DNA from 4 places in the Enterobacter sp. 3U4 genome. Region 1 is predicted to be linked to each of the others. Evidence: predicted binding sites of a transcription regulator. Region 1 holds the regulator's gene; each other region holds the start of a gene.
What was found. Region 1 encodes Fur, which represses iron uptake genes when iron is present. Its sites were predicted from a motif close to ATAATAATGAGAACNACTATCAA; they were not measured.

Region 1 (3,111 bases):
CGGCATTTGGCCAGGCGCAAGGTTATATCGATCAGTACTTTGCTAAGGCCAGCTATAAGTTTGATGTCGCGGGTAGCCCGCTGAGTACCAGCTACCAGTTCTACGGTACGCGCGATAAAGTCAGTAACGGTGGCGTTAACGACATCTACGACGGTACCGCCTGGCTGCAGGCGCTCACCTTTGGCTACAAGGTTGGTCAGGTTGATTTGCGTCTGGAAGGCACATGGGTGAAAGCAGAAGGGCAGCAGGGCTACTTCCTGCAGCGTATGACCCCGACCTACGCTTCCTCCAACGGTCGTCTTGATATCTGGTGGGATAACCGCTCAGACTTCAACGCAGACGGCGAGAAAGCGGTCTTCTTCGGCGCAATGTACGACCTGAAAAACTGGAACCTGCCTGGCTGGGCGGTGGGCGCTTCTTACGCTTACGCCTGGGATGCAAAACCTGCCGACATGGCAACACCGGATGCTTACTACGATCCAAACTATCGCCTGAAAGAGTCTTCCTACAGCCTGGATGCTATCTATACCCTGCAGGATGGCCGCGCGAAAGGCACGATGTTCAAACTGCATTTCACCCAGTACGACAACCACTCCGATATCCCGAGCTACGCGGGCGGTTACGGCAACATCTTCCAGGATGAACGTGACGTGAAATTCATGGTTATCGCCCCATTCACTATCTTCTGATGAACGCACCGGCGGGCTGAGTCCCGCCGGTATGGAGACTGTACATGATGAAAAAAATCGTAATCGTCGCGTTGCTGGCATCAGGGCTGGTGGCGTGCGCTCAGACACAGGCACCGAAAGAGGACACCCGTCTGAAGGAGGCGTATAGCGCCTGCATTAATACTGCGGAAGGATCGCCGGAGAAGATTGAAGCCTGTCAGAGCGTGCTGAACGTGTTGAAGAAAGAGAAAGCACACGAGCAGTTCGCGACGCAGGAGAACGTCCGCGTGATGGATTACCAGGCCTGCATTCAGGCACGTAAAACCGGTAACGATCAGGAAGTGGCGAAGCGTTGCGATAAGATCTGGAACGAGATACGCAATAACAATAAATAAGTGCTTTACGCCCGGTGGTGCTGCGCTTACCGGTCCTACAAAGGTGTCATAGCCCGTAGGCTCGGTAAGCGCAGCGCCACCGGACTTTTTACAGGCAAAAAAAAGCCAACCTTGCGGCTGGCTCAGAGTATGAATACTGATTATTTCGCGTCGTGCGCGTGGTCGTCTTCGCGGCAGTCGCCTTCAGCGCAGTGACCGTAAAGGTACAGGCTGTGGTTGGTCAGGCGGATGCCATGACGCGCGGCGATTTCACGCTGGCGTGACTCGATGGAATCATCGCTGAATTCAATGACCTTGCCGCAATCGAGGCAGATCAGGTGATCGTGGTGCTGCTGCTGAGTCAGTTCGAAAACAGATTTACCGCCTTCGAAATTATGACGGGTAACAATGCCCGCGTCATCAAACTGGTTCAGCACGCGATAGACGGTAGCCAGCCCAATCTCTTCACCCATGTCGATAAGACGTTTATAGAGGTCTTCCGCACTGACATGGTGATTGTCTGGACCCTGAAGCACTTCGAGGATTTTTAACCGAGGAAGCGTAACTTTCAGGCCAGCCTTCTTTAATGCGGTATTGTTGTCAGTCATGCGGAATCTGTCCTGTTGCTAAACGATTCACTTCTGTAGGAAGTGACAGAAAATGCACCTGGGATAATGCGTCTCATTATAGAACTGCCATGGCTAAATGAAAACTGCAAGTCTCAGGCAAAATATGCTTATAAAAATGGGGTATCACCAACAAACTTGCTCAATGAAAAACCACATTTTATCAGGGAGACATTGTACAGGTCTGGGCGAAAAAGTTAAAAGATTGTAGCAATTAATTTAATCGGTTTGACCTGGTGCACGGGCGCAACCGCCGTTGCGCCGCGATAAAAATCAGGCGTTAAGAATATCGTCCAGGTGCAGTTCTTCACGGATCTGCTTAACCCATTTCTCGACGCGCTCAGCGGTCAGTTCTGGCTGACGGTCTTCGTCGATGGCCAGACCCACGAAGTGATCGTCATCGGCCAGGCCTTTAGACGCTTCGAAGTGGTAACCGGCGGTCGGCCAGTGGCCTACGATAACCGCGCCATTCGGCTCAATGATGTCGCGGATGGTACCCAGCGCGTCACAGAAGTATTCGGCGTAGTCTTCCTGATCGCCGCAGCCAAACAGGGCAACCAGCTTACCGTTGAAGTCGACTTCTTCCAGCGTCGGGAAGAAATCATCCCAGTCGCACTGGGCTTCACCGTAGTACCAGGTTGGGATACCCAGCAGCAGAATGTCATAGCCTTCCAGATCTTCTTTGCTGCTCTTGGCGATGTCATGCACATCAGCAACGTCTTTACCGAGCTGTTTTTGAATGTTTTTTGCGATATTTTCGGTATTGCCGGTATCACTGCCAAAGAAAATGCCGATGATTGCCATGAGTAAAATAACCTCTTGAAACTTAATAGTATGGTGGCGCAATTCGGCCACGGATAAGGGCAATAATAGCAGAACTGGCAACCCTGCGGAAACTGCTATCGCGCAGGACTGCACTCTGTGCTACATGAAAAGGGTAATTAAGGGAATTTTCAGACTTATGCCTGGCCGCGCAACGTCTCAAGCTGGGCGATCAGCATCTCTTCAATGAGCTCGCTGCGGCTGATATTTCGCGCGTCAGCCAGCTCGTTCAGCGCATCGACGGCGTCGGCGTTAAGCTTCAGTTCGACACGCTTAAGCCCACGATTTTTATCGCGTTTAAGCTGATTGCGTTTATTGATACGCAGCTGTTCATCGCGCGAAAGCGGATTCGTCTTCGGTCGTCCCGGGCGACGCTCATTCGCGAACAGATCTAGTGTCGTACGGTCCGTTTGTTCTTTGGCCATGATTCTGAGACTTCGGGGGAAACACGCCGCCCTGCTAATGCCCGGGCGATAAGCGCGCCATCATACATCACCAATAACGGCGCGCCAACGACTGGAAGCCCGCAGCCTTCCAGTCGCTCTCTTTTTAATCAATTTGTAGTATCAGCAAGATAGCGGCGAATGGCGCGCAGTACGGCGTCAGGTTTTTCCGCATGCA
Region 2 (3,111 bases), 2.2 Mb from region 1:
CGCCGAAAACATGACCGTTGAACAGATGGCGCTGACCATCCGTCACGGCAGCGGCATCGTATGCCTGTGTATTACCGAAGATCGTCGTAAGCAGCTTGAGCTGCCGATGATGGTCGAAAACAACACCAGCGCCTTTGGTACCGGTTTTACCGTGACCATTGAAGCGGCGCATGGCGTGACCACCGGTGTGTCTGCGGCTGACCGTCTGACCACCGTACGTGCAGCGATTGCTGATGGTGCGAAGCCATCCGATCTGCACCGTCCAGGTCACGTCTTCCCACTGCGTGCGCAGGCGGGCGGCGTGTTGACCCGCGGTGGTCACACCGAAGCGACGATCGATCTGGTGACGCTGGCTGGCTTCAAACCTGCTGGCGTGCTGTGCGAATTGACCAACGATGACGGCACCATGGCGCGCGCGCCGGAGTGCATCACCTTTGCCCGCCTGCACAACATGCCGGTAGTAACGATTGAAGATCTGGTTGAGTATCGCCAGGCGCACGAGCGCAAAGCCAGCTGATAATAAAAAACGCCGGGATGTCCCGGCGTTTTTTTACCCGATTCCTGCGGTCTGCAGCAGAACCAGACTTAATCCCATCACCGACATTCCGCACAGCACGCCATAGCTGGGGTTGTTGTTAGGATCGATCTCCTTCGCCAGCGGCATCAGTTCATCCACCGAAAGCGCAACCATGATCCCGGCTACCGCTGCCATAATCGCCGCCATCACTACCGGAGAGACCAGGCTACCGAGGATGAGCCAGGCCAGCACGCCGCCAAGGATTTCGGCCATCCCGGAAATACCCGCCCAGAACACCGCGGTACGTTTCGAGCCCGTTGCGGCATACACGGGCCCAGCCACGGCCAGCCCTTCAGGAATATTGTGTAAGGCGACCGCCAGCGCGATGCCAAAGCCCATCTCAAGATTGCTGCTGGCCGTCACGTAGGTGGCGACCCCTTCCGGAAAGTTATGCAGACTGATGCCAAGCGTTAACAGTACGGCGGTACGCTTGATATTGCGCGGCATGGGCGTCACGTTTTTTTGCATTAAATCCTGCGGATGCGCGTGCGGCAGCATCCGATCGAGGGCAAAGTATCCCAACAGACCAAAGACAAACATGCCGTAGCCCAGCAGTGGAGACATGCCTTCTGTGCCCAGCGCGGCAGGCAGCATCTCCATCAGGGAGATGAGCAGCATGATCCCGGCAGCAAAGCCCAGTGAGAAGGCCAGCAAGCGGTTAGAGGGCTTTTGGCCGAGCACGCCGAGAAGCGCACCGATGAAGGTCGCGGCGCCCGCCAGTATGGTCAGGATCAAGGGGACTGACATGCATTGCTCCTTATGATAATGATTCTCATTAATATAAATGATTCATTTCTGGCAAAGCGAGGGGGAAAACCCGGCTTTACACATTCCTTACATTCAAATTTCCTGATGATGATCTTCACGCTTATCTGCGTTCATCTTTGCCGGATTGCGCGTAATGTAGCACCATTAAATTGACACCTTCTGTAAGGATATCACCATGACTTCTTCCCGTATGCCAGCCCTGTTTTTAGGCCACGGCAGCCCAATGAACGTTCTGGAAGACAACGTCTATACCCGCGCCTGGCGTCATCTGGGCGAGACGTTGCCGCGTCCGAAAGCGATCGTGGTGGTCTCTGCACACTGGTTTACCCGTGGAACAGGCGTGACCGCCATGGAAGCGCCAAAAACCATTCATGATTTTGGCGGCTTCCCGCAGGCGCTGTACGACACGCATTATCCGGCCCCCGGCTCGCCTGAGCTGGCACAAAGGCTGGTGGATTTGCTGGCGCCTGTCTCTGTGACGCTGGATAAAGAAGCCTGGGGCTTTGACCATGGCTCCTGGGGCGTTCTGATTAAAATGTATCCTGACGCGGATATCCCGATGGTGCAGTTGAGCATCGACAGCACCAAACCGGCCGCCTGGCATCTGGAGATGGGCCGTAAGCTGGCGACCCTGCGTGATGAAGGCATCATGCTGGTGGCGAGCGGCAACGTGGTGCATAACCTGCGTACCGCACGCTGGCACGGTGAGAACACGCCGTACCCATGGGCGATCTCTTTTAACGACTACGTCAAAGCGAACCTGACCTGGCAAGGCCCGGCTGAGGCGCATCCGCTGGTGAACTATCTGGATCACGAAGGCGGTTCGCTCTCTAACCCGACGGCTGAACACTTCCTGCCGTTGCTGTACGTTCTTGGCGCGTGGGATGGTCAGGAGCCGGTTACGATCCCGGTCGACGGGATCGAGATGGGAAGTCTGAGTATGCTGTCGGTGCAGGTGGGGTAATAAAAGCAAAACGGCAACTTCAGGTTGCCGTTTTTAGTGTTTGCACGCTCTCCCTGTCGGAGAGGGCTGAGGTGAGGGCATCAGGCCGCAGTCTTATTCCACAAAAATATGCGGATAAAACCGCGACAGATCCTGCGTGATCAGCGCGCGATCTTCGCGAATACCAATCCCGGCCGGCCGATCGTTGATAAGCCAGCTGCCAATCAGCGTATAGCTGTCACCAAATTTCGGCAGTTGATAGAACTCCTGGACGATCATCCCTTCTTCGCCGTACGGCCCTTCAACCGCTTCCAGCGTCTTACCGTTTTCGATAATCGACACGTTCGCACCTTCGCGAGAGAAGATCGGCTTAACGACGTATTTCTCCATCTGCGGGTAATTATCTTCCGCAAAGTAGGCCGGCAGAAGGTTAGGGTGATTCGGGAACATCTCCCACAGCATCGGCAGCAGGGCTTTGTTGGAGATGATGCTCTTCCAGGCCGGCTCCAGCCAGCGCACGCCAGCATCTTCCAGCTTGGTGGAGAACATCTCGCGCAGCATATATTCCCACGGGTAGAGCTTGAACAGGTTGCTGATCACCTGATCCTGCATGTCCGTGAACTGACCCTTTTCACCCAGGCCGATATCCTCGATATAGAGGAACTCGGTCGCCACTTCCGCTTCGGCGGCGCAGTCCTGCAGATACTGAACCGTGCCACGGTCTTCTTCCGTGTCGCGGCAGCAGGCGAGATGCAGCAGGTTGAAGCCAAACTGCTCGCGCAGCTCGGCGAAGCGCTCGATCAGCTTTTCCTGCAGGCTGTTG
Region 3 (3,111 bases), 650 kb from region 1:
GGCGGAAGAGTGGATGTGGCTGGAATCCGCGGGAATTTCCCAGTTCCAGGGACATCTTTTTGCCAGCCCACGACACGGCGGTATTCCCGCTATTGCCTGGCCGGAGAAAAAGTTCGACTTATGATAATGCTGTACACAATCGGACAGAGTTAACTGTACGAACGGCAAATTTTATACAACAATGTATTAACAGGTGAAGGGAGAAGCATCCCATTCACCTGAGCAAAATGCGGTCTTAGTTATACAAATGGTGTGTACAATCTGATAAGGTTGGTGCAGTTAGGTATGGAAGTTCTGAGCGTGAGGGAGTTAATGGCCTATTACAGTATCGGCGAAGTGGCCGAACGATGCGGTATCAACCCCGTTACGCTGCGTGCCTGGCAGCGCCGTTATGGATTGTTGAAGCCGCAGCGAAGCGAAGGGGGGCATCGTCAGTTTGACGATGAAGATATCCTCCGCATAGAAGAGATCAAGCGCCTGATGAAAAGCGGCGTCTCGGTCGGAAAAGTCAAAGCCTTGCTGGAAAACAAGGAAGTTCTGACTCAGGGCAACTGGGTCTCGTTCCAGGAAGAGATGATGACCGTTCTGCGCTACGCCAGCCCGGCAAAGCTGCGCGCCAAAATGGGCGAATTCCGCCGCGATCACCCGATAGATGCCCTGATTGACAATATTATTTCTCCCGTCCGTCAGCGCATGAATCAGGATCAAAACACCGTGCGTCACATGGCGAGCCTGTTTGACGGTGTCCTGATCGAATTCGCGATTGCAAGCCTGGCGGAGTCCCGCAAAAAAGCCGGTAAAGACGCGCTCCTGATTGGCTGGGAATGCGATGACCGCACCCACCTCTGGCTGGAAGCCGCGCGCCTGTCGCAGAAGGGCTGGCACATTGACGTCCTGGCAGAACCGATTGATTCGCCGCGTCCTGAACTTTTCCCGGGGCAAAAAATCTTCGTCTGGACGGGGAAATCCCCCACGCCTCGCCAGCAGGAACAGCTCGACCACTGGCGTGAGCAGGGTTTTGCTGTCTCATTCCATCACTGAGTGTAAGAGGCCTTGAGGGCCTTTTTTTGTTTTTATCACTTTCTGCGCAAAAGCTATCTCAAAAATAGGCATTTCCGATGCATATTTTACTTTTCGCTTCTCCGTCACAAACGCCACGACGAAATGCATTATTAATCAATGCATTGAACAATTAAATCCATCCTGACTGCATCCTCTCACAGGGTCTATGCTTAATAAAAGTAGGCAAAAAGGGCGGTTAAGCCGAATGCCCCTGCTGACAGAGGGTTGAAGTGATAATCGTTATCACTAACATGGTGTTATGCCCTGATGGCTTATCAGATGAGGTGGACCTATGGAACTGCATTCAGAAACCTTTAATCCTGCCGATTTCACCTGGCGCGGGTTAACGCTCACGCCAGCGGCTGCGGCACATATTCACGAGCTGGTAGCGAAAAAGCCCGAGATCCTCGGCGTGCGTTTGGGTGTCAAACAAACCGGCTGCGCAGGTTTCGGTTACGTTCTCGATACCGTCACCGAGCCCGAAAAAGATGACCTGGTGTTCGAGACCGACGGCGCGAAACTGTACGTCGCGTTGCAGGCCATGCCCTTTATCGACGGCACCGAAGTGGACTACGTCCGCGAAGGCTTAAATCAGTTATTCAAATTTCATAACCCGAAAGCCCAGAACGAATGCGGCTGCGGCGAAAGCTTTGGGGTATAGGCGGAACTATGTCTCGTAATACTGAAGCAACGAGTGAAGTAAATACCTGGAGCGGCGGGCACCTCAACTATAAAGAGGGGTTCTTCACCCAGCTGCAGACCGATGAGCTGGCGAAAGGCATCAACGAAGATGTCGTGCGGGCGATCTCGGCGAAACGCAATGAGCCAGAGTGGATGCTGGAGTTTCGCCTGAGCGCCTTCCGCGCCTGGCTGGAGATGGAAGAGCCGCACTGGCTGAAAGCGCATTATGACAAGCTGAACTACCAGGATTACAGCTACTACTCCGCGCCGTCCTGCGGCAGCTGTGACGACACCTGTGCCTCGCAGCCCGGCGCGGTGCAGCAAACCGGCGCTGAGAATAGCTTCCTCAGCAAAGAGGTGGAAGAAGCCTTTAACCAGCTGGGCGTACCGGTGCGCGAAGGAAAAGAGGTGGCGGTGGACGCTATCTTTGACTCGGTCTCGGTGGCGACCACCTACCGCGAGAAGCTGGCAGAGCAGGGGATCATTTTCTGCTCCTTCGGCGAAGCGATTCACGATCATCCGGAACTGGTGAAAAAGTACATCGGGACCGTAGTGCCTTCAAACGATAACTTCTTTGCGGCACTTAACGCAGCGGTGGCCTCGGACGGTACCTTTATTTACGTGCCGAAAGGCGTGCGCTGTCCAATGGAGCTTTCCACCTATTTCCGTATTAATGCCGAAAAAACCGGCCAGTTCGAACGTACCATTCTGGTGGCCGATGAGGGGAGCTACGTCAGCTATATCGAAGGATGCTCCGCCCCGGTCCGCGACAGCTATCAGCTGCACGCGGCGGTGGTGGAGGTCATCATCCATAAAGACGCCGAGGTGAAATACTCGACGGTGCAAAACTGGTTCCCCGGCGACGGCAATACCGGCGGTATTCTCAACTTCGTGACCAAGCGTGCGCTGTGCGAAGGGGAAAACAGCAAGATGTCGTGGACTCAGTCCGAAACCGGCTCGGCCATCACCTGGAAATACCCGAGCTGCATCCTGCGAGGGGATAACTCCATCGGCGAGTTTTACTCGGTGGCGCTCACCAGCGGCCATCAGCAGGCGGATACCGGCACCAAGATGATCCACATTGGTAAAAACACCAAATCGACCATTATCTCGAAAGGTATCTCCGCTGGACACAGCCAGAATAGCTATCGCGGGCTGGTGAAAATCATGCCGACGGCCACCAATGCGCGAAACTTTACCCAGTGTGACTCGATGCTGATTGGCGCAGACTGCGGCGCACATACCTTCCCGTACGTCGAATGCCGTAATAACACGGCCAAGCTGGAGCACGAGGCGACCACGTCACGAATTGGGGAAGATCAGCTCTTTTACTGCCTGCAGCGCGGGATCAGCGAAGAAGACGCCATC
Region 4 (3,111 bases), 2.1 Mb from region 1:
CGAAGAGTACGAGAAGTATCGCGAGCAGCATCACGATGCCGAAGTACGGCTGCGCAAGGGCAGAGATCTTTCGGAAGAGGATCGGAACGAGCTCAAGCGTCTCTGGCGTCAGGCGAGCAAGCTCTGCCACCCGGACCTGGTTGCAGACGATCTGAAAGAGGAAGCCAACGCGATGATGGTGCAGCTCAATCAGGCGAAGCAGCGTGGTGACGTTAAAACCATTCGCTCACTGGTGGCCCGCCTGCAGCAGGGCTTCGAGCCGCTGATGGCAAGCGACAGGCTGAACGATCTGGAACGTATCCGCAAGAAAATGGCGCAGGTGCGAGAGCAGATCGACATCTTAGTGAACGAGCTGGCGGAACTGGAGAAAGAGGAATCCTGGCTGCTGGTCTCGTCGCTCAACAATATGGAAGCGTACTTCGCTCAGCAGGAGAAAGCGCTGCACGAGGTCCGCGCCTCGCTCGAACATCAGGTGAACGAAGCGCAGCTGGATTCTGCCGCCTGATTATTTGGCGTGCCAGTATGCGCTGGCACGCACCAGTTGAGGGTCAATCGCGTCGGTTTCAAACTGACGGCTCAGCGTCTTCACCACCTTCCCTTCCCCGGTCAGCCAGATGAAGTAGTCTTCCCCAGGAACAGTCAGCGCCGCCAGATGGTCCGCGACTGCCTGCTCGCTATGGCCCACCACCCAGGTGATGTTGAACGCGCTCAGGTGCGCCAGATAGTCCTTATACGATTCATCCCCAACCGTCACGACCGCCTGCACGTCCGGGCGAACCGGCAGTTGCGCAATGCTCTCTAAGCGTCGACGCAGCGCGGGCATGCCGGACTCGTCGCACACGTACAGCTGCCAGGCGTAATCCTCCGGCACCACCAGCGAACCGCGCGGGCCGCCGATGGTCAGCTTATCGCCTACCTTCGCCTGTAGCGCCCATCCGCTGGCTATGCCGCCGTCATGAATGAAGAAATCGAGTACCAGCTCATGATTTGCCTCGTCGTAAATTGGCGTATAGTCGCGCGCCTGAGGACGTACGCCGTCGCCCCATTCAATGCCTTCATCGGTGACCACCGGCGGCGTAAACGTCGTCCCGGGTGCCGGGAAAAAGACTTTGGTATGGTCGTCGAAACCGCGGGAGCTAAAGCCCTCCAGCGCCTCGCCGCCTAGCACAATGCGCTGGAAACCCGCGCTGGCGCGCTCAACGCGGAGCACCGTCAGCTCGCGAAAACGCAGGTCATTACGAACACGCTGTGGGTAACGGGTAGATGCCATTTGTAGCCCCTTCTCTGATGAATACGATATATCTAAATCAATTTTCAAATGATAATGATTACTAATAAGGAGAAATGCAAGATCTTTTAGATTGCATCTGAATATATCTTAGATATAGTTTAGATATATCAATTTGACGGACATATTATGCGACACGAACACGATGGAGGCGGGCGTCGACCGCGCTTTTTCGGCCACGGCGATCTGCGGCTGGTGATTCTGGATATCCTGACCCGCAGCGCGAGCCACGGCTACGAGCTGATCAAAGAGATCGAGAATCTGACCCAGGGAAATTACACCCCGAGCCCCGGAGTGATCTATCCAACCCTGGATTATCTTCAGGATCAGTCCTTTATCACCATTACGGAAGAAGAGAGCGGTCGTAAGAAGATTGCGATTTCCGCTGAAGGACAACGCTGGCTGGACGAAAACCGGGAACAGCTGGAACAGATCCAGGTGCGTATCAAAGCGCGCAGCGTCGGTTTTCAGCTGCGCAAAAACCCGCAGATGAAGCGGGCGCTTGATAACTTCAAGGCGGTGTTAGACCTGAAGGTAAATCAGGGAGAGCTCAGCGACGCGCAGCTCAAGCAAATTATCGGCGTCATTGACCGCGCGGCGCTCGAGATCTCCCAGCTGGACTAAGCCGGAACGTGCTCGCTCACGCGGAAGACGCGTACCAGCTCTTTCAGGTGCATCGCCTGTTCGTTAAGCGATGCCGCCGCAGCCACAGACTCCTCCACCAGCGCGGAGTTCTGCTGGGTGGTGGCGTCAATCAGGCCAATCGCGCTGTTAATCTGCGAGATACCTTCCGTCTGCTCGTGGCTGGCCTGGCGAATTTCCCGCAGAATCACGTCCATCTCCTCCACGTTACCGACCATCCCGTTAATCAGCCCACTCGCTTTTTCGACCAGGTTCATCCCGTCCTGAGTCTGGCTGGTGGAGCTTTCAATCAGCTCACGGATTTCGCTGGCAGACGACGCGCTCTTCTGGGCAAGCTGGCGCACCTCGCCGGCGACAACCGCAAAGCCGCGGCCGTGTTCGCCGGCGCGCGCCGCTTCCACCGCCGCGTTCAGCGCCAGAATGTTGGTCTGGAAGGCAATGGCGTCGATCAGGTCGATAATGTCGGACATCCGGTTCGATGTGTCGTTAATCAGGCGCATTTTGCTGGTCACCTGCTTCATCATCTCTCCGTTGTTTTTGACCACCGTGGCGGCATCCGCCGAGAGGTTGGTGGCTTCCCCGGTATGCGAGGCGGTATTTTTCACCGTCGCGGTGATCTGCTCCATCGAGGCGGCGGTCTGTTCGACAGAACTTGCCTGCTCTTCCGTGCGCGCCGCCAGATCCTGGTTTCCGGCAACAATCTGCGCGGCCGCGCTGGAGATGTTCTCCGAGCCGGTTTGCACCTGCTGCACAATGTCCAGCAGTCGCGTCTTCATCTCCATCAGCGCATGCAGCAGCAGACCCGTTTCGTCTTTGCCGTGTGGCGTGATGCTGCCCGTCAGATCGCCCTCTGAAATGGCTTTAGCAAAATTCACCGCCTCGCCGAGCGGACGAGTGATAGCGCGCACGATAAACCAGCCGATCAGGCTTCCTGCCCCGATGCTAAAGAGCGTGAGCAGGATCAGCAGCAGGCGGTTAGACCTGAAATCCCCTTCCACCTGCGCGCCTGCACTCTGCATCTCGCTGTTTTGAATGGTAATCAGCTCCTTTACCTTCGCTTTATAAGCCTGCTGCACGGCGAGGGTGGTGGTCATCATTTCCTGAATGGCGCCCGCACGATTGTTGTTCTGCACCGCCTGCAAAATGCGGTAGCGCGAGTCCAGATACTGCTGGCGCACGCT

Region 2: zupT (zinc transporter ZupT) is a predicted target of Fur. The motif match lies at 1,337-1,359, and genes of this name have one in related genera.
Region 3: sufA (Fe-S cluster assembly scaffold SufA) is a predicted target of Fur. The motif match lies at 1,293-1,315, and genes of this name have one in related genera.
Region 4: RVY89_RS22795 (siderophore-interacting protein) is a predicted target of Fur. The motif match lies at 1,319-1,341, and genes of this name have one in related genera.

Annotation. Positions count from the first base shown of each region.
Region 1 is NZ_CP136665.1:2,648,376-2,651,486, reverse strand. Features, by position in the region: gene chiP (chitoporin ChiP) at 1-689, shown strand, start outside; gene chiQ (ChiQ/YbfN family lipoprotein) at 737-1,063, shown strand; gene fur (ferric iron uptake transcriptional regulator) at 1,204-1,650, opposite strand; gene fldA (flavodoxin FldA) at 1,942-2,472, opposite strand; gene ybfE (LexA regulated protein) at 2,628-2,915, opposite strand; gene ybfF (esterase) at 3,044-3,111, opposite strand, start outside.
Region 2 is NZ_CP136665.1:32,580-35,690, forward strand. Features, by position in the region: gene ribB (3,4-dihydroxy-2-butanone-4-phosphate synthase) at 1-517, shown strand, start outside; gene zupT (zinc transporter ZupT) at 551-1,324, opposite strand; gene ygiD (4,5-DOPA-extradiol-dioxygenase) at 1,521-2,309, shown strand; gene RVY89_RS00190 (glutathionylspermidine synthase family protein) at 2,403-3,111, opposite strand, start outside.
Region 3 is NZ_CP136665.1:1,994,052-1,997,162, reverse strand. Features, by position in the region: gene RVY89_RS09430 (diguanylate phosphodiesterase) at 1-124, shown strand, start outside; gene RVY89_RS09425 (MerR family transcriptional regulator) at 313-1,041, shown strand; gene sufA (Fe-S cluster assembly scaffold SufA) at 1,355-1,723, shown strand; gene sufB (Fe-S cluster assembly protein SufB) at 1,732-3,111, shown strand, end outside.
Region 4 is NZ_CP136665.1:4,778,876-4,781,986, reverse strand. Features, by position in the region: gene RVY89_RS22800 (DNA repair protein) at 1-505, shown strand, start outside; gene RVY89_RS22795 (siderophore-interacting protein) at 506-1,270, opposite strand; gene RVY89_RS22790 (PadR family transcriptional regulator) at 1,418-1,912, shown strand; gene RVY89_RS22785 (methyl-accepting chemotaxis protein) at 1,909-3,111, opposite strand, start outside.